3 regions of the Limnobaculum parvum genome follow, and region 2 is predicted to be linked to each of the others. Evidence: predicted binding sites of a transcription regulator. Region 2 holds the regulator's gene; each other region holds the start of a gene.
The links. The regulator CRP, encoded in region 2, controls carbon source genes, mostly activating them, when cyclic AMP is high. The targets are predictions, from matches to a motif close to ATGTGANNNNNNTCACAT.
Positions count from the first base shown of each region.

Region 1: HYN51_RS04875 (arabinose ABC transporter substrate-binding protein) is a predicted target of CRP. The motif match lies at 4,417-4,434, and genes of this name have one in related genera.
Region 3: HYN51_RS08695 (CidA/LrgA family protein) is a predicted target of CRP. The motif match lies at 2,623-2,640, and genes of this name have one in related genera.

Region 1 is NZ_CP029185.2:1,218,767-1,224,734, forward strand. Features, by position in the region: gene araC (arabinose operon transcriptional regulator AraC) at 1-426, opposite strand, end outside; gene araH (L-arabinose ABC transporter permease AraH) at 499-1,497, opposite strand; partial or broken gene araG (L-arabinose ABC transporter ATP-binding protein AraG) at 1,514-3,033, opposite strand; gene HYN51_RS04875 (arabinose ABC transporter substrate-binding protein) at 3,184-4,164, opposite strand; gene HYN51_RS04880 (ribulokinase) at 4,554-5,968, shown strand, end outside.
Region 2 is NZ_CP029185.2:3,352,362-3,358,329, reverse strand. Features, by position in the region: gene argD (bifunctional acetylornithine/succinyldiaminopimelate transaminase) at 1-1,108, shown strand, start outside; gene HYN51_RS14155 (YccS/YhfK family putative transporter) at 1,348-3,438, opposite strand; gene crp (cAMP-activated global transcriptional regulator CRP) at 3,509-4,141, opposite strand; gene HYN51_RS14145 (phosphoribulokinase) at 4,438-5,307, opposite strand; gene HYN51_RS14140 (YheU family protein) at 5,392-5,640, opposite strand; gene HYN51_RS14135 (hydrolase) at 5,637-5,968, opposite strand, start outside.
Region 3 is NZ_CP029185.2:2,092,727-2,098,694, reverse strand. Features, by position in the region: gene HYN51_RS08705 (NAD-dependent malic enzyme) at 1-1,186, opposite strand, end outside; gene HYN51_RS08700 (CidB/LrgB family autolysis modulator) at 1,492-2,175, opposite strand; gene HYN51_RS08695 (CidA/LrgA family protein) at 2,175-2,570, opposite strand; gene HYN51_RS08690 (hypothetical protein) at 3,026-3,238, shown strand; gene HYN51_RS08685 (APC family permease) at 3,228-4,658, shown strand; gene allS (HTH-type transcriptional activator AllS) at 4,728-5,663, opposite strand; gene HYN51_RS08675 (DUF2877 domain-containing protein) at 5,629-5,968, opposite strand, start outside.

The DNA of each region.
Region 1 (5,968 bases), 1.7 Mb from region 2:
AGAGGTAAACAGCAGCTCAAACTCTTCCTGTAGTGCTTCTGTCGGCAGTGTCAGACGACCCACACGGTTGGTCTGGCTATACCATTCCAACCAGTCTGCCCAGTAGGCACGGGGGCGGAAGTAGATCCAACGGTGATACCAACAATCGCTGTCAGGTGAGCGACCATAATAGTGAGACTCTTTTGGCTGGAATAACAACATATCGCCGGGGTTACAGTAAAACGCATTCTCGCCGTCAAAAATTTGCCCCTGACCTTTAATCGTTAGATTCAGGATATAGCCTTTCATGCCGTTAGGGCGGTCAATAAAGAAGTCGAGAGGGCCATCAATGACGATGGGAGTCAGCCCGGCCACTAGGTAGGCGTTAAAGGAGTATCCGGGTAACAATGGGTTTGGTTGTGAGTCAGAGACAATGCGTTGGTACAATCTTTCCTCCTCAGGCTGACATTAGCGCGTAACATACCATACCGAGCATAACCCGGTATGGCGATTAGTTAATTATACTTTCTGTTTTGCCAGTTGTTTATAACGGTCGAAGATAACCGCTGCAAGCAGGATTAGACCACGCACAACATATTGATAGAATGGCGAAATATTTAACAGGTTCATCGCATTTTCTACCGTACCGAGAATCAGTACACCGGCAATAACATAAGATATTTTACCGATACCCCCTTTCAACGAAACCCCACCCAACACACAAGCAGAGATAACGATCAGCTCATAGCCCATTGAGGTCATTGGCTGTCCGCTGGTCATCCGTGAGGCTAAGATGATACCTGCGGCCGCAGAAATTAAGCCAGTTAGGGCGAAGATGATGATCTTAGTGCGAATTACCGGTACACCCGCTAGGCGGGCCGCTTCTTCATTACCACCAACTGCCAGCGTGTTGCGACCAAAGGTGGTTTTATTTAGCAGGAAACCAAACAGAATAAAGCAGAACAGGGTAATCCAGATAGGAACTGGAATGCTGAACCAACTGGTGTTACCCAACTCAAAGAAACGCTCATCCTCGATACCTACCGCTTTACCATCAGAGATGATATAGGCTAAACCGCGGGCAATTTGCATGGTTGCAAGGGTCGTAATCAGGGCGTTAATCTTCAGGCGAGCGATAACAAATCCGTTTAGCAGACCAAATACCAGCCCTAATAATAAGCCAGCACCAATGCCGAGAGCCAGACTTTCGGTATGGTTGATGACGACCGCCGTGGTTACGCCAGCGCAGGCAATGACGGATGCTACCGACAGGTCAAAATCGCCGGATGCCAGACAGAATAGCATTCCGCAGGCCACCATGCCGGACATGGAGATAGCCAGACCCAGACCGCGCATATTAATCCAAGAGGCAAAGTTAGGGACAAATACCATACAGGCGATAAACAGTACGGCAAAGACTACCAGCATACCGTAGCTATCCCAGATACGGCTCAGGTTATTGCCTGTATCGTTAGCCGATGTTTTTGCCGGGGATATGGGTGTAGTTGTTATTGACATGAAGATTTTCCTTCTCTTAGGCAACCGCATCAGCGGTGGTATTTAACATGGCCAAACTTAGGGCTTTTCCTTCGGTAGCGTTGTCATGGGTTAATTCCCCTGACAGCGCACCTTCTCGCATCACCAGAATACGGTCGGCAAGGCCGAGAACTTCCGGTAAATCACTGGAGGCAAAGACAACGGCAATACCCTGTTTTGCAAGTTCATAAATAACGTTATAGATTTCGTGTTTAGCGCCAACGTCAATACCGCGCGTAGGTTCATCTAACAAAATCACTTTCATTTCTTCGGATAGCCAGCGACCAAGAATCGCTTTTTGCTGGTTACCACCAGAAAGATTCATAATCAGCTGTTCTGCCGACGGGGTTTTGATGTTGAGTTCGCGAATACGCTGTTCAGCGTTGCTGTTTTCCCAATTGTTATTGATTAGGCAGCCTGCGCTGAGGGTTTTACGCCGAGCGCTGATATTGATATTGTCTTTTACCGAATGTACCGGAATGATACCCTCGGCTTTGCGGTCTTCCGGGCATAACATAATGCCCTGAGTGATACCGTCGATGGGGGTAGTGATATTCAGCGTTTTGCCATCCAATTCGACGCTACCGCCAGTAATACGCGTCGCGCCAAATAGCGCTTTGAGTAATTCACTGCGGCCAGCACCGACTAGGCCGAATAGACCGACGATTTCTCCCCGGCGTACCTGAAAACTAATTGGGTGCTTAACCCCCGGTGCTTTGACATTTTTCAGTTCAAAACGGACATCCCCTAATGGACGAGGGCTATAACCATAGATGTCACCAATATCGCGCCCAACCATGGTTTGAACCAGTTCGTCGTGAGTCAGATTAGGAATGTCGGTAAAGGTTTTCATGTAGCGGCCATCTTTAAACACGGTAATGGCATCGCTAAGGGCGAAGATCTCCTCCATACGGTGCGATACATACAGAATGACTCGACCTTCAGCACGCAGCTCGCGAATAACGCGGAATAGCTGTTCAATCTCTCTGGCGGACAGTGAACTGGTTGGTTCATCGAAGGCAATGATCTTGGCGTTACGCGCCAGTGCCTTAGCTATTTCCACCATCTGCCACTGGCCGATGGAGAGATACTTAAGCGGAGTATTTGGGTCGATATCCAGTCCCAGATGCTCCAGTTGAATACTTGCCTCATAGTTAAGGATTTTTTATTGACTACGCCGCCTTTGGTCGGCAATTGCCCCAAATAGATATTTTCAGCGACGGTCATTTCAGGAATCAAATGCAGTTCCTGATAAATAATGGCGATACCAGAATTCAGGGCATCCATGGTGTTATTGAATTTTACCGGTTGTCCCTTGACTCTAATCTCACCCGTGGTTGGGATATAGTTGCCACTGAGTATTTTAAGCAGTGTTGATTTTCCTGCTCCATTCTCTCCCATCAGCGCATGAACCTGACCTGGGTGACAGTCAAAGCTAATGTTTTGCAGCGCTTTCACGCCTGGAAACGTTTTACTGATTTGACAAAACTCGAGATAAGGTGATTGCAGCGTAGGCATAATAAGTTCCTTAATGCTCGTACCACTTATCCGCAGGGGGCGTGTAATTTTAAACGGCCCAAAAGAAGCGACTGACGGAATAAGTATATTTTTCGATAATACGGTGTCGTATAAAGAGGGCAGATGGTTAACCATCTGCCCGATGGACCATTACAGACCTTTCTTTTTCAGCTCAGCTTTGAAGTTGTCGCGCGTAATCAGGACTACGTCGGTAACTTCAGTGAATTTAGCTGGCTCAACACCTTTGGTTTCCCAGTTGTAGAGCATTTCAATACTCTTATAGCCGTGTACGTCCGGGCTTGGTAACAGCGAGCCATAGAAACCAGTAGCATTAGCTTTTGATAGCTCATTGACCGCATCTACCCCGTTGATACCGATACCGATAACGTTTTCAGGTTTGAAATTTTGACCTTCTGTTGCACGTACTCCACCTAAAATGGTGTTGTCGTTAAAGCCAACAATCAGCCAGTTTTTCACTTCCGGATGTTGCACTAACATGGAGTTAGCCGCATCGAAAGCCCCTGGGATATCGTTTGATTTGGTTGGAACCTGATAAATTTGCTTCTCAGGGAAGCCAGCGGCTTTCAGTGCTTCCATAGAGCCCGCTGTGCGGCGACGAGCGGTATCCAGTTCGTTAGAGGTAATAGCCATTACACCCGTCTCGGCTACGTTCCACTTACGCTTGCTCATCTCTTTCCACAGTTCTTCACCCTGACGCTCACCAATTTTGGTCGCAGCCATCATCACTAGAGGTACCGTATCCATCGGTTTACCTTTAGCGTTAACGAACTGGTCGTCAACGGTAATCACTTTCAGGTTATAGCTCTTGGCTTTAGCGATAATTGCCGGCCCTAATTTCGGGTCAGGTGTACAAATAACAAAACCTTTTGCGCCATTAGCCGCTAGGCTATCGATAGCATTTAGGGTTTTTTCACCGTCTGGAACGGCAATTTTAATGACGTCAAAACCGAGGTCTTTACCTGCTTTATCAGCAAATGCCCACTCGGTTTGGAACCAAGGTTCTTCAGGTTGTTTAACCAGAAAGCCGAGCTTCATCGTTTCAGCGATAGCTGAATGTGACATAATCGCCGACAATCCTACAACAGCAAGGGCCTTAGTAAATTTATGCATATGTTCTATCTCTCCTGTACTTGGTCTATATAGCCTAATTGGCTGTCTTTATGTTATTGACTCAGCGAGATCTACTATTGTTATAACAACGAATTTGCATTTAACACGCGTGTTTAAGCTCGTTTTTATGCAATCCATAACAAAGTGGCGTAAGTTTTAACGTTTATTTGATATGAGTTTTTAGAGCGCCATCACAATTGAGAATTACAGCAATATTGTTCATATATTCAGTGAAAAAGTGATGCATTTTGATTTTGAAGTAGATCACACTCCACCTTAAGAAAGCAGAATTGTGCATATATCTAGCTAATGCATCCTCGCCGATTTGATGGGATTTTTTTATGGTATCCCCAAACAAAAATCACCATTAATTCGTATATGAGGTTTTTATGTCAAAAGGCGCTATTGCTCTTGGGCTTGACTTCGGTAGTGACTCTGTTCGCGCTTTGGCTGTTGATTGCATAGAAGGCTCCGAGATTGCAACCGAAGTCGTCTATTACCCTCGCTGGAAGCAGGGGTTATTTTGTAAACCCTCTGATAATCAGTTCCGCCATCATCCTCAGGACTATATTGAGTCGATGGAGCAGGCAATTAAGGCCGTCGTTGCGCTGCTGACGCCGGAACAGCGTAAAAGTATTGTAGGTATTGGTGTTGATACGACGGGGTCAACGCCAGCGCCAATTGATAATGAAGGGCGAGTATTAGCGTTACGCCCTGAGTTTGCCGATAACCCGAATGCGATGTTCGTGTTATGGAAAGACCACACCGCCATTGAAGAAGCAGAAGAAATTAACCGTCTGTGCCATAGCGGTAAGTTTGATGACTATACCCGCTATATTGGTGGTATTTATTCATCGGAATGGTTCTGGGCCAAAATTTTGCACGTTTCCCGTGCGGATGCCGCGGTACGCAGCGCGGCAACGTCGTGGGTTGAACTGTGCGACTGGGTACCTGCATTATTAAGCGGTACGCAGGCACCAACGAATCTTAAACGTAGCCGTTGTGCTGCGGGTCATAAAGCATTGTGGCATATGGACTGGAATGGTTTGCCACCGAGCGATTTCCTTCAGGCATTAGATCCTATTCTGGTTAATGATCTGACTTATCCTATGTTTACTGAAACGCACACCGCTGAGAAACCGGTAGGGCAAATCACTAAAGAGTGGGCTGAACGTCTGGGTTTGCCAGAAAACGTGATGATCTCTGGTGGTGAGTTTGACTGCCATATGGGTGCCGTGGGTGCTGGCGCACAACCTTATACGCTGGTGAAAGTGATTGGTACTTCCACCTGTGACATTCTGCTGGCGGATTATGAACTGGTGGGCGATCGTGCCGTTGCTGGCATTTGTGGTCAGGTGGACGGTAGCGTTATCCCGGGGCTTATCGGTATGGAGGCCGGACAGTCTGCATTTGGTGACATGTACGCTTGGTTTAGTCGCTTGCTGGCATGGCCGCTTAATCATGCGGCAGCACAGAACCCTGAGTTAGCGCCAGCGCTGAAGCAAATCGAATCTAATTTGTTACCTGCTTTAACCGAAGCTTGGGCCCAGCAAACCTCACTGGACAAACTTCCTGTGGTGCTTGACTGGTTCAATGGCCGTAGAACACCGTTTGCCAATCAGCGCCTGAAAGGTGTTATCACGGATTTGAACTTAGGTACCGACGCACCAACTCTGTTTGGTGGATTCATTGCCTCTACGGCATTTGGTGCTCGCGCCATTATGGAGTGCTTTGTCAATCAGGATATCCCTGTGGAAAACGTACTGGCATTAGGCGGTATTGCCCGCAAATCTCCGGTGATCAT
Region 2 (5,968 bases):
GCAAGGAAACGAGTATATCGATTTTTCTAGCGGTATTGCCGTTACCGCGCTGGGACATTGTCATCCAGCTTTGGTTAAGGCACTGAATACCCAAGGTGAGATGATTTGGCATACCAGTAATCTGTTTACCAACGAACCTGCTTTGCGACTGGCCCAGAAACTGATTGATTCAACTTTTGCTGACCGGGTGTTTTTTGCTAACTCTGGTGCTGAAGCCAATGAGGCCGCGTTTAAACTGGCTCGCCGTTATGCCATTACTCGCCATAGCCCTTATAAAACAAAAATTATTGCGTTCAATAATGCCTTTCACGGTCGTACGCTGTTTACTGTTTCCGTTGGTGGCCAGGCTAAATATTCTGATGGTTTTGGCCCAAAGCCAGCGGATATCATACATATTCCTTTTAACGATCTGGATGCGGTTAAAGCGGTTATTGATGACCACACTTGTGCTGTCGTACTGGAACCGGTTCAGGGGGAGGGTGGAATTACACCTGTCGACGCCGAGTTTCTGCGGGGGGTTAGAGAACTTTGCGATCGTTATAAAGCACTATTGGTATTTGATGAAGTACAGTCTGGGATGGGCAGAACCGGTTCACTGTTTACCTACATGCAATACGGCATTGTTCCGGATATTTTAACTTCAGCCAAGGCATTGGGAGGCGGTTTCCCGATTAGCGCGATGCTAACCACCGATGAAGTGGCGCAAGTGATGGAACCCGGGGTTCACGGTACAACCTATGGCGGCAACCCGTTAGCCTGTGCCGTAGCGGAAGCGGCTTTTGATGTGATCAATACGCCAGAAGTGTTGTCAGGTGTGCAATCACGTTATGAGTACATTGTCACCCGTTTGGAAGAGATTAATCAACGTTATCATGTATTTACAGATGTTCGCGGCTTAGGGCTGCTCATCGGTGCTGAACTACAGCCAAATTATCAGGGTATGGCGCGAGAATTTCTTGCGGCATCAGTAGAAAATGGCCTGATGCTACTCAATGCTGGCCCTAATGTTATCCGTTTTGCCCCTTCTCTGGTCATTCCCGAGGATGATCTACAACAAGGAATGGCACGCTTTGAAAAAGCGGTGAAGCAAATGGTTGAGGTTAAATAGCATTGACCGTTAGTTTAAACGTTCTTCCTAATTAGCGGCATTAGCGGCTGCCGCTATTTGTATCTTAAACAGCGTGATGACAAGCGGTCATCACGCTGAAATAGAGAGAGTTTCAGAGGATATTCAAGATATTATCTTGCGCCGGAGTTTAAGCCCTTCGGCCGTAAAAATGAGAGGGTACATATTGTCTTTGTGACTGGCCGGAAGACCATCGTATCTAGCGTCAGGACGTGTTGGGCCTAGTCCGCCTCTCCTTCTTCCCTCAATTTCCTCTTCAACCACATTCCATGATGCGGCCTTTGCTGCCACGCCAGTGACGAAATAGTATGCATAGTCGTAAGATGCGCCAGTATCCGCTCGATATGTTTTTCCATTGAGGTCTCTGATAGCTCATCGTTATCCTCGGATTCTACAATGGGCAATATGCTGTTATCCCCGCTGGGACCATCATATTCTAGGCGCTGTTGGCAGGTCTGAATCAGGATCTCACAGGCGTTTAAATACTCCTGCGCCAATGTAGGAACCAACACATATTGGTCTCGAGCGATAGTTGTCATTGCATTTAAATGTTCAACCAAAAACTGGCTATGGGTAACCCACAGGCGCATATCGGCCAAGTAGCGAGTATTAAAGCCCGGCTCCTGCATGGCCTGATTCAATGCGGTAAAAAGAGTATTGTGAGCCTGATTAACCTTCATTCGGGTATAGGCGAGTTCCGCTACATCATTAGTCATATTAAATATTTGACGCAGGTGCTGTTGATACGTTTCCAGAGCGCTGTGGGCATTTCTACGCAACGTGGCACTTTGCCATTGAGGCCATAACCATAAGCTGCTGGCAAACGCCAAAATACAACCGATGACCGTATCTATCATACGAGGAAGCAGATAATTCATACCGCTATTGGAGATAATCTGTAGGGTGTAGAGCGCAGTAATCGTAAAACCAATCACAGCGATTCCATAATTCTTACGCACAATCAAATAGGAACAAAACGTCAGTACCAGCATTAGCACCAACATCAGGTTTTGAGAGTAGTAGAGATGAAGAATGGCGCCACCAGCAAGAATCCCAATCATGGTACCCAGCGAGCGGTGCTGAATACGTATTCGGGTGGCACTATAGCCGTTCTGGCTAACCACCATAATGGTCATGAGTATCCAGTAGGGTTTGGGAAGATTAAGCGTCAGGCCAATTCCAGCACCAGCGGCTAGTGTGATGCCAATGCGAGCCGCGTTTTTTAATGCGACAGATTTAAGTGAACAATAGTTTTTCAGCGCCAGCAGAAAAGGGAGATGACTCTGTATTGGCATCAACGTGCGGTTATATAGCGGTTTTTGGCGGCTAAGTAAGTGAGCGATACGGCTAAAATGGTAGTAACAAAAAGCGCCAACGGGATTATTCGGATGGTGATGGGCGATTTTTTCCAAGGCGGATAGGTCACTATTCATGTTGAATGGGACCGGACGGCGATGGTAGAGAATGTCATCAGCTAAAATCTGTAAACGGTGGCTAATGGTTTTTGCATTATGGCGAATAACGGCTTCAGCTTGGCTCTGCTCAACCAGTTTTTGTACTTCGCCGGGTTGATGCAGGCTAACGGTAATATGTTCCTGTAAATCGAGAGCAACCTGAAACGCCTGAATTAATCGCCGATGGCGAGGGTGTTTCAGGTTGGTAATCATATAGATTTGTTGGTAAACCAACGCGATGGTATCCATCACTTGCTGCTGGCGTAATAGTAATGGAGGGAGCGCCTTCTCCGGGTCGGTATGTTGAGTAAGTAAGCTGTACTTCTCATCCATATAATACGCCAACTGCCGGTAAAGCAGGCTGAGTGATTCTCGCATGGGTTGTTCTTGCCAAAGCCGAAACCACAGGCGGATAAACAAACCATACCAGACAGTACCAATGACAAATAATAGAGCCACTCGCCAAATGGGTAAATTGCCTGCCATACCGAGCGTAAAAATGGCGGTCACTAATGCTGCAGGCATTAACCGTCCATAAAGAGGACTGATTTCAGCCGTCACGCCAAATAATAGCGTCAGAATAAGCATGCATAGCGGCAGCGGAACAGACCACAACAGAAGAAACTGCAATAATACACTGCTGATAACAAACAACGTGGCACCGATAGCCAGTCGTTTGAAAAAGTGTTTATGGGGAGTATCGAGACCACCAATGCTGCAACAGGCAGGAACAAGCGAAAGTAAAAAGCCGGTTGGTAGATCGCCTAATAGCCAAAACAGAAACACGGGCAAACAGAGAACCAGAGTTTGGCGGAGAGCATAGTTGACTTCTGGATGATAAATAACTCGTCGCCACATAGGTCTCCCGGGAAAAGGGGAGCGGACATGGCTTCAGGAGGCCGTAAACATGTCCGCTTCTCTTTATTAGTTAACGGGTCCCGTAGACAACGATAGTTTTTCCATGAGCGGAAATCAGGTTCTGATCTTCCAGCATTTTTAAAATACGTCCTACCGTTTCACGGGAACATCCAACAATTTGACCAATTTCCTGACGGGTGATCTTGATTTGCATACCGTCTGGATGAGTCATTGCATCCGGCTGTTTAGCCAGATTGAGTAATGTTTGTGCGATACGGCCCGTAACATCAAGGAAGGCAAGACTTCCTACTTTCTCAGAGGTAACCTGCAAGCGGCTAGCCATCTGAGCGGATAAACGCATTAAAATATCCGGATTAACTTGAATGAGCTGGCGAAATTTTTTATATGAAATTTCAGCAACTTCACATGCTGTTTTTGCCCTGACCCAAGCACTGCGTTCCTGACCTTCTTCAAACAGGCCAAGTTCTCCGATGAAGTCCCCTTGATTGAGATAGGAGAGAATCATCTCTTTACCTTCTTCATCCTTAATTAGAACGGCTACGGCACCCTTTACAATATAGTAAAGAGTTTCTGCTTTTTCACCTTGGTGAATAAGTGTGCTCTTGGATGGATATTTATGAATATGACAATGAGATAAAAACCATTCGAGAGTAGGGTCTGTCTGCGGTTTGCCGAGAACCATTTGTTGTTATCCTCTTTGTAGTCACTGCCCAACACAGCAAAGCGAGAAGCTTGCCGAAAATCTTATCCGCCCCGAAGCATATAACTTGCCAAGTGGGCGCTATTATAACTGATGTAAAAAAGAATATAGAGGTGTTTGTGGGCTGGTGTTGCATCAGCCTGATTGAACTCTAATTTATCTATTATACCCACCCTATGGTTTTAACACAGGTTGAACCAAGAGTCTCGTGTTGTCTTGCTAAAATGAGGGCTAAGCGGCGCTGAATCGGGTTGTTCGCCTGTTTTACCCTCACTTTTCTATTCTAATATTCTGCCTTCTAATAATTGTTGTATTAAGGGTGTGATAATTAGCTCCATCGCCAGTCCCAATTTCCCCCCCGGAATTACTAAGGTATTTGTTTGGGAGATAAATGAACCCTGTAACATGACTAGTAGATAGGGAAAATCAATGCCTGTCAGCCCCCTGAAGTGAATAACCACGAGGCTTTCGTCCATAGTTGGAATGCTCTTCGCAGAAAATGGATCTGAGGTATCAACGGTGGGTACGCGCTGGAAGTTGATATGGGTTCGGGAGAACTGGGGGGTGATGTAATTGATATAGTCGTCCATCGAGCGGACAACCGAATCCAGCACGGCTTCCCGGGAGTGCTCCCGCTCCACCGTATCGCGGATTAGTTTTTGTATCCACTCTAGGTTGACGATAGGAACAACGCCAACCAGCAGATCGACGTGTTGGGCAACATTATGTTTCGCAGTGACGATGCCACCATGTAGTCCTTCATAAAATAGCAGATCGGTGGTTTCTGGTAAGGGTTGCCAGGGGGTAAATGTACCGGGTGTCTGGTTATAGGGAACGGCTTCATCATAAGTATGCAAGTACTTACGTGTGCGTCCGTTTCCGGTTTTTCCGTATTCAATAAAGCTGTTTTCCAGCAGAGCGAAGTCGTTAGCTTCGGGGCCGAAATAACTGATATGACGTCCTTGTTCTCTGGCTTTACGGATTTCCGCATCCATCTCTGGGCGCGTATAGCGATGGTAGGCATCACCATCTATACGTGCGGCATTTAAGCTTAACTGCTGAAATATTTTCCTGAAGGCCAAGCTAGTGGTGGTAGTACCGGCTCCGCTGGAACCGGTAACTGCAATGATTGGATGTTTTGCTGACATTAACCTGATTCCTTAATTCTCATGGTTATTACCAGAGCATAGTCGGATTGGTGCCGGGATGTCACAAAATTTTATTCCAAGAAATCAATACTCCGGATAAGGTTGTTCTTCCATATCATCACTGAACCGATCTTTGGGCATAATATTGATGGTTTCATGTAACTCTGACCAAACTAATATTATCTGACCGCTTTTTAGCTGACGCTTAACATCGTCCACTTTTTGTTGTAATGATCTTTCATGCTCTCCGTAATCGGTACCTTCACGCAGAACAAACGATTCGATAATACTTTCCAGCGTCTCGGGAGCCAGTTGCTGCCACGGGATCATCATTTATTTTTCTCCAGATAGTGGGTTAACCATTCAGGGATGCGATGCTCCAACCACATCTGCGGCTTTTTCCATGTGCCACTGACAAAGCCAACGTGCCCGCCATGTTCGGTTAATTGATATTCGATATTCTCCGGCAGGCTGTTCCGCTCAGGAATGACATCCGGTGACATAAAAGGATCGTCTTTGGCATGTATAATTAGCAAAGGAATACGTATCTGATGTAATACCGGCAGGGCGCTGCACTTTTGATAATAATCGGTGGCATCTTTAAATCCATGTAATGGTGCGGTGAGAGCGTCATCAAACTCACGGATTGAGCGAATATTTT
Region 3 (5,968 bases), 1.3 Mb from region 2:
ACAGGCCTGCCTGACCCGATACGCCAATCAATACCGTTGGTTTTGCGTTACGTACGACTTCCAACAGTGAAATAGCTTCATTTTCGGTATGCCAGTGGTTGAGTAATTCATGTTTTTGTACCAGCTTAGACTGAAACTCAAGCAGGTTTGGCATTTTGTCAGTTAATAAACCAAAGCGGTCGACCATAAATACCCGCTCTCTGGCTTCATTTTCGCTTAGCCCTTCAGTGACCATTTGGGCGATGATCTGTTCTGCTATACCACAACCCGCAGAACCCGCACCGAGGAATACTACGGTCTGATCTTTCATATGGCTATGGGCAGCATGACTGGCCGCAATTAAACTACCCAGCGTAACGGCAGCGGTGCCCTGAATATCATCGTTAAAGCAGCAAAGCTCATTACGATAGCGGTTAAGCAGCGGCGTAGCGGTCTGCTGTGCGAAGTCTTCAAATTGCAGCAGAACGTTTGGCCAGCGGCGTTTTACCGCACGGATAAAGGCATCAACAAACTCAAAATATTCGTCACCGGTAATACGTGGATGACGCCAGCCCATATACAACGGATCGTTCAGGCATTGTTGGTTGTTGGTTCCGACATCCAGAACCACCGGAAGGGTATACGCCGGGCTGATACCACCACAGGCACAATAAAGAGAGAGTTTCCCAATGGGAATCCCCATACCGCCAATGCCCTGATCGCCCAGACCAAGAATACGTTCACCGTCGGTGACCACAATCACTTTGACGTTTTGTTTAGTGGCGTTTTGTAGCATGTCATCAATATTGTCTTTATTCGGATAGGAGATGAACAGGCCACGATGACGACGATAGATGTCAGAGAAGTGCTCACAAGCCTCGCCAACCGTTGGCGTGTAGATCACCGGCATCATTTCGCTCATGTGATCTTCGATCAGGCGATAGAACAGGGTTTCGTTAGTATCCTGAATGTTACGCAAGTAGATATGTTTATCGATATCTGTTTTGAACCCCAAAAATTGCTTATAGGCACGTTCAGTTTGTTCTTCGATGGTTTCAATTGCTTCAGGCAACAGACCGTGGAGGTTAAAGTTACTGCGTTCTTCCTCGGTGAAAGCGCTACCTTTATTCAGCAGTGGGGTTTCAAGTAGGGCAGGACCAGCATAGGGAATATATAGCGGACGTTTACTTTCGTGTTCCAGTTCCATGAAATTAGCTCTTTTAGATCAGGTATAAAGGAGAGTCGGGCAACGATGACCCGTAATCGTTCGCCGATTTTAGGAAACTCAACACAAATGTACAATCAATGTTACTAATATATGGATATTTTGTTGAATATTGAGATCCAAACGACATTAATCACGAATTGGCGATTTAGGGTCTTCAGACGCGAGGTTACCTCAAAAATTTCTGTTTTTTCGTCATGACCGTGAAAAAATTTAGATAAAATAGGGGAATAGCAATTTCCGTTGTTTCTATTGTTTTTAGTCATTAAGGAAAATTATTTTATCAATTAGCCAAACAGTTTTACTAACAGTGGAAAAACAAAAGGTGCCGACAGTGAAGTAATAATACCGCAGATGACTAGGGCTAAAGAGCTATAGGCACCTTCCTGATAATCTTCTTCTGCACAGCGGGCAGTACCGAGGGCGTGAGCGGTTGAACCGATAGCTAATCCTCTGGCGGCCGGCGTTTTTATCTTCAGCAGGTTGAGTATTGGGTGACCCAATACCGCACCAAATATACCCACAAACATAACGCAAATAGCGCTGATGGCTGGAATACCGTGAATAGATTCGGCTGTTGCCATAGCGATTGGTGTGGTGACCGATTTTGGTAATACCGAAGCCGCAATTTCTGGAGAAGCCCCAAGAAATAATGCAGCGGCGGTGCCGGTAATCATGGCAACCAGACTACCAACCAGGCAGATTGTAATGATTGATTTCCAGCGTTGGCGTATTTGATGCAACTGTTCATACAGTGGGAAAGCCAAAGCCACCACGGCGGGCTGTAACAGATTGTTCAGTAGTGAACTGCCTTCAAAGTAGCTGTCGTAGCGAGTATGGGTCAGTAATAAAACAGGAATAATAATAAACAGCGAAATCAACAGTGGATTAAGTAACGGCTGTTTTAACTTAATCGCCAGTTGGCGAGCGCCATAAAATGCAACCAAAGTCAGAGGAATAGCCCACCACATCATAATGTTTCCTTATCAGATTTCATTTGTCTGATGCCGTGCATATAGTGGGAGGCGTAGCCAACGACCAACATGGTTATCAAGCTGCTGACTAAACAGGAAATGACTAAAGGGCCAAATTGGCTCACTAGCTGAGAGTAGTACTTCATTACTCCTACACTAATGGGTACAAACAGCAGAGCCATATGCCGAATAAACAGGTAACAGCCGGGTTTTACCCAGTTGGACGGTAATATTTGAGTGGAGAGCAGAGTAAAAAGTAACAGCATACCAATAATGCTACCCGGAATTTTCAGGGGAAGTAGGGTAGAAATGGCGTTGCCGGCTAACAGACAAAGATATATTAGAATAAAGGCTCGGAGGTATTGCCAGCAGTGTCTCAGGAACGGCAGCATAAAAAGTCCCTCTGCATTAAAATTGGATTTATCATACAATTTAACTGTGTTAATGCGCTATTGATCACACAATAAATGCAATAAATCATCGTTTCAAATCATTTCTATAAAGTATCAAATCGAACATTTCTACGATTAGTATAAAACAAAAGATAGGTCGGTCATTATTTTTCAAATTAATTCATGCTATTTATTGTTTATTAAATAGTTTCTCTGTGCTTTCACTAACAGTGATAAATATTTATTTTGCACCCTTGGCAAGGGGGGGGTTGTGGTGCAAAATGCATCGGATAGTGAATAACCGACGTAAAATGACGTTGGTTATTTTTTTGCATCCGACCAGGGAAAAATGGTTATAAATCTTGAGGATATTAGATTTATAGGGCTTGTTCCGAGGTTAATAAATATTCACTTATACCGCTTAATTCCGGTAACTTATTGAATAAGGAATAAAAATGAAAAACGCCCTGTTTAAACCACCTCTCTGCGTTGGTAATCAATACCGCCGCAACGACTATGGCGCTCGGCAAATCCCACGCCTGACCAACCGATGCTATACCCCCTTAAATTTTAGCCGCTCGCTATGTTATTCCCCTGCGGCCTCTCTGCTTTGTGCGTTGTTGAGTAAAAAAGTTGAGAGCATGGGGGAATATGGCTATGTCTACTAGTCTTTCTGCAACCACTATACCTGTCGCTAACCGCGTTCAACTTAAACGTTCACTAAAACTATGGCAAATCGTTGTCATCGGTTTGGCGTACTTGACGCCAATGACCGTATTCGACTCGTTTGTGATCGTTTCCGGCAAGACAGAAGGCCACGTCCCAAGCGCTTATATTCTGGCATTAGTTGCTGTGCTGTTTACGGCTATCAGCTATGGCAAATTGGTGCGACAGTTTCCGGAAGCGGGCTCGGCATATACTTATTCGCAAAAGGCGATAAATCCGTATGTTGGCTTTATGGTGGGTTGGTTATCATTGATGGACTATATGTTTCTGCCAATGATTAACACGCTGCTGGCAAAAATATATTTGTCGGCACTGTTCCCTGAAGTTGCTTCATGGATATGGGTTGTCGGCTTTGTTTTTATCATGACGGTAATTAACCTGCGTAGCGTTAACTGGGTGGCAAACCTGAATATGATCCTGGTGTTTTTCCAGATTGCTATTCTGATTGCGTTTGTTTATTTGGTTTGGGAAGGATTGCATCTCGGTGATGCGGGCCGATCTCAGGTTGATATCACCAGACCGTTCTTCTCCAGCGAAGCGAAAATGGTGCCAATTATTGCCGGTGCGACGGTACTTTGCTTTTCGTTTCTTGGCTTTGATGCGGTAAGTACGTTGTCAGAAGAGACGCCAGATCCTAAACGCGTAATCCCTAAAGCGATCTTTTTGACGGCGCTGTATGGTGGCATCATTTTTGTTACGGTCTCTTTTTTTATTCAGCTCTATTTTCCAGATTTAGCCGTGTTGAACGATCCGGATAACGCGACGCCAGAAATCGCACTGTACGTTGGCGGCAAGATGTTCCAGTTTATTCTACTGTGCTGTACGGTCGTGGGGGCATTGGCTTCAGGCCTGGCTTCTCATGCCAGTATTGCCCGACTGTTGTATGTGATGGGGCGCGACAATGTGCTGCCAGAAAGAATTTTTGGTTATGTACATCCAAAATGGAAAACGCCAGTAACGAATATCCTACTGGTTGGCGTAGTGGCTCTGGCGGCTTTGTTTCTCGATCTAGAGAGTGCTATTTCGTTGATTAACTTTGGTGCGCTGGTTGCTTTCAGTTTTGTGAATATCTCGGTTATCTGGTTTTTCTTTGTGCGTCAGAAACGTAATAAAAGCGCCAAGGATATTTTCAGTTTCCTGATCCTTCCGCTGATTGGTGCCGTGATGATTGTGATTCTGTGGTTGAATTTGGAAAAAGACTCATTGCGTCTTGGTCTGATTTGGGGCGGACTGGGTCTGTTGTATCTGGTGTATATCACCCGTGGATTCCGCCGTCCGGTGCCGACGCTGGGGGCTAATCGGGGTACCACCACACCGCCATTACTGCCAGATAATGGCGATATCATGACTGAAACTAAATAATCCACAGTGAACATCTGACAGGGCGTCGAAATGTATGGCGCCTTTTTTATTTCTCATCTGCCAGTATCACTACTCCAGATTAGGGTATCGATCGATATTGGTCAGAAAGCCGGTGATTTTTTCATCATTATGTCTAAATAACGAGACGATTTCCCGTACTGCTTTACCCGTGCGTTCATGATGGATCCAGGCCAAAGAGAGCGGTGACGGTTGGCGTTTATTCTCGACCTCTTTGGTTATTAACTGACCATTATCAATATAATGTTGGCACAGATTTTTCGGCAGAAAACCGATACCCATTCCTTGCAAATGGCACTCCAGCTTAGTTTGTAAATCCGGAACTTTAATCTCTTTCTGACCGGGTAGCAGCCAGGCTATTCGTTTGGTGAGCTTGAGTGAGGTGTCTTCAATATTGATGGCCGGGTAGGCGCGCAGCATGTTATCGGTGAGGGCTCCACTTCGGGTAGCTAACGGGTGAGTAGGGGATAGAACAAATACCCAGCTCACTTCGCCAAAAGGCAGCAAACGAATCGTATTGGAGAGCGACTCTGAACCGGTAACCCCGATAGCAAGTTGAAAATCATCATGCAGCATGGCATCCCAGACCCCCATATAAACCTGACGTGAGAGTCGAAACTGAGTAAAAGGAAAACGCTGGTGCAGCCAATTAAGTAGTTTTGCTGCGGTGCTGGCGTTATATAGCAGGTTATTCACCACGAGATTAACTTGGCGCTCTACACCGTCGTTAATTTGATTAAGCTCATCTGGCATGCCATCTATCCAACTTAGCCATTGATGGCAGCGCTCCAATAGGTGATTACCCGCCGGGGTCAGAGAAACGGTACGAGTGGTACGCAAAAATAGCTGAGTGCCTAGATTTTCTTCCAGCATCTTGATCCGATAGCTGATTGCCGCAGGCGTTTTATGCAAATTTTCTGCCGCTTTAGAAAAACTTTTGCTTTCAGCCACCTTAATAAAGGTTCGTAATGTTTCCTGATCGAGCATAGGGCGGATCCTTTTGGAAGTTTAACGTAAGCCAGCAAAGTGCAACGTGCATACCCAGCAGTGTGTCTGCACCTGAAGTATGACCATGCTGTAACACCCTATCTACGACATGTTGTGTCATGAGCGACGAACGGGCTAAACAGTGTAGCAAATGAGTTAGGGATGATGAGTAATGACCGAGTGTAGCATGGTGTAAATAGCACGCGCTGACTTCAGTGGTTAATAAACATAACGCTTTTGTTGAGCCATTAATTAGCGGTACCTGGTGTAAATAGTCGCGTAACGTTGGAATACAGTGCAGGACA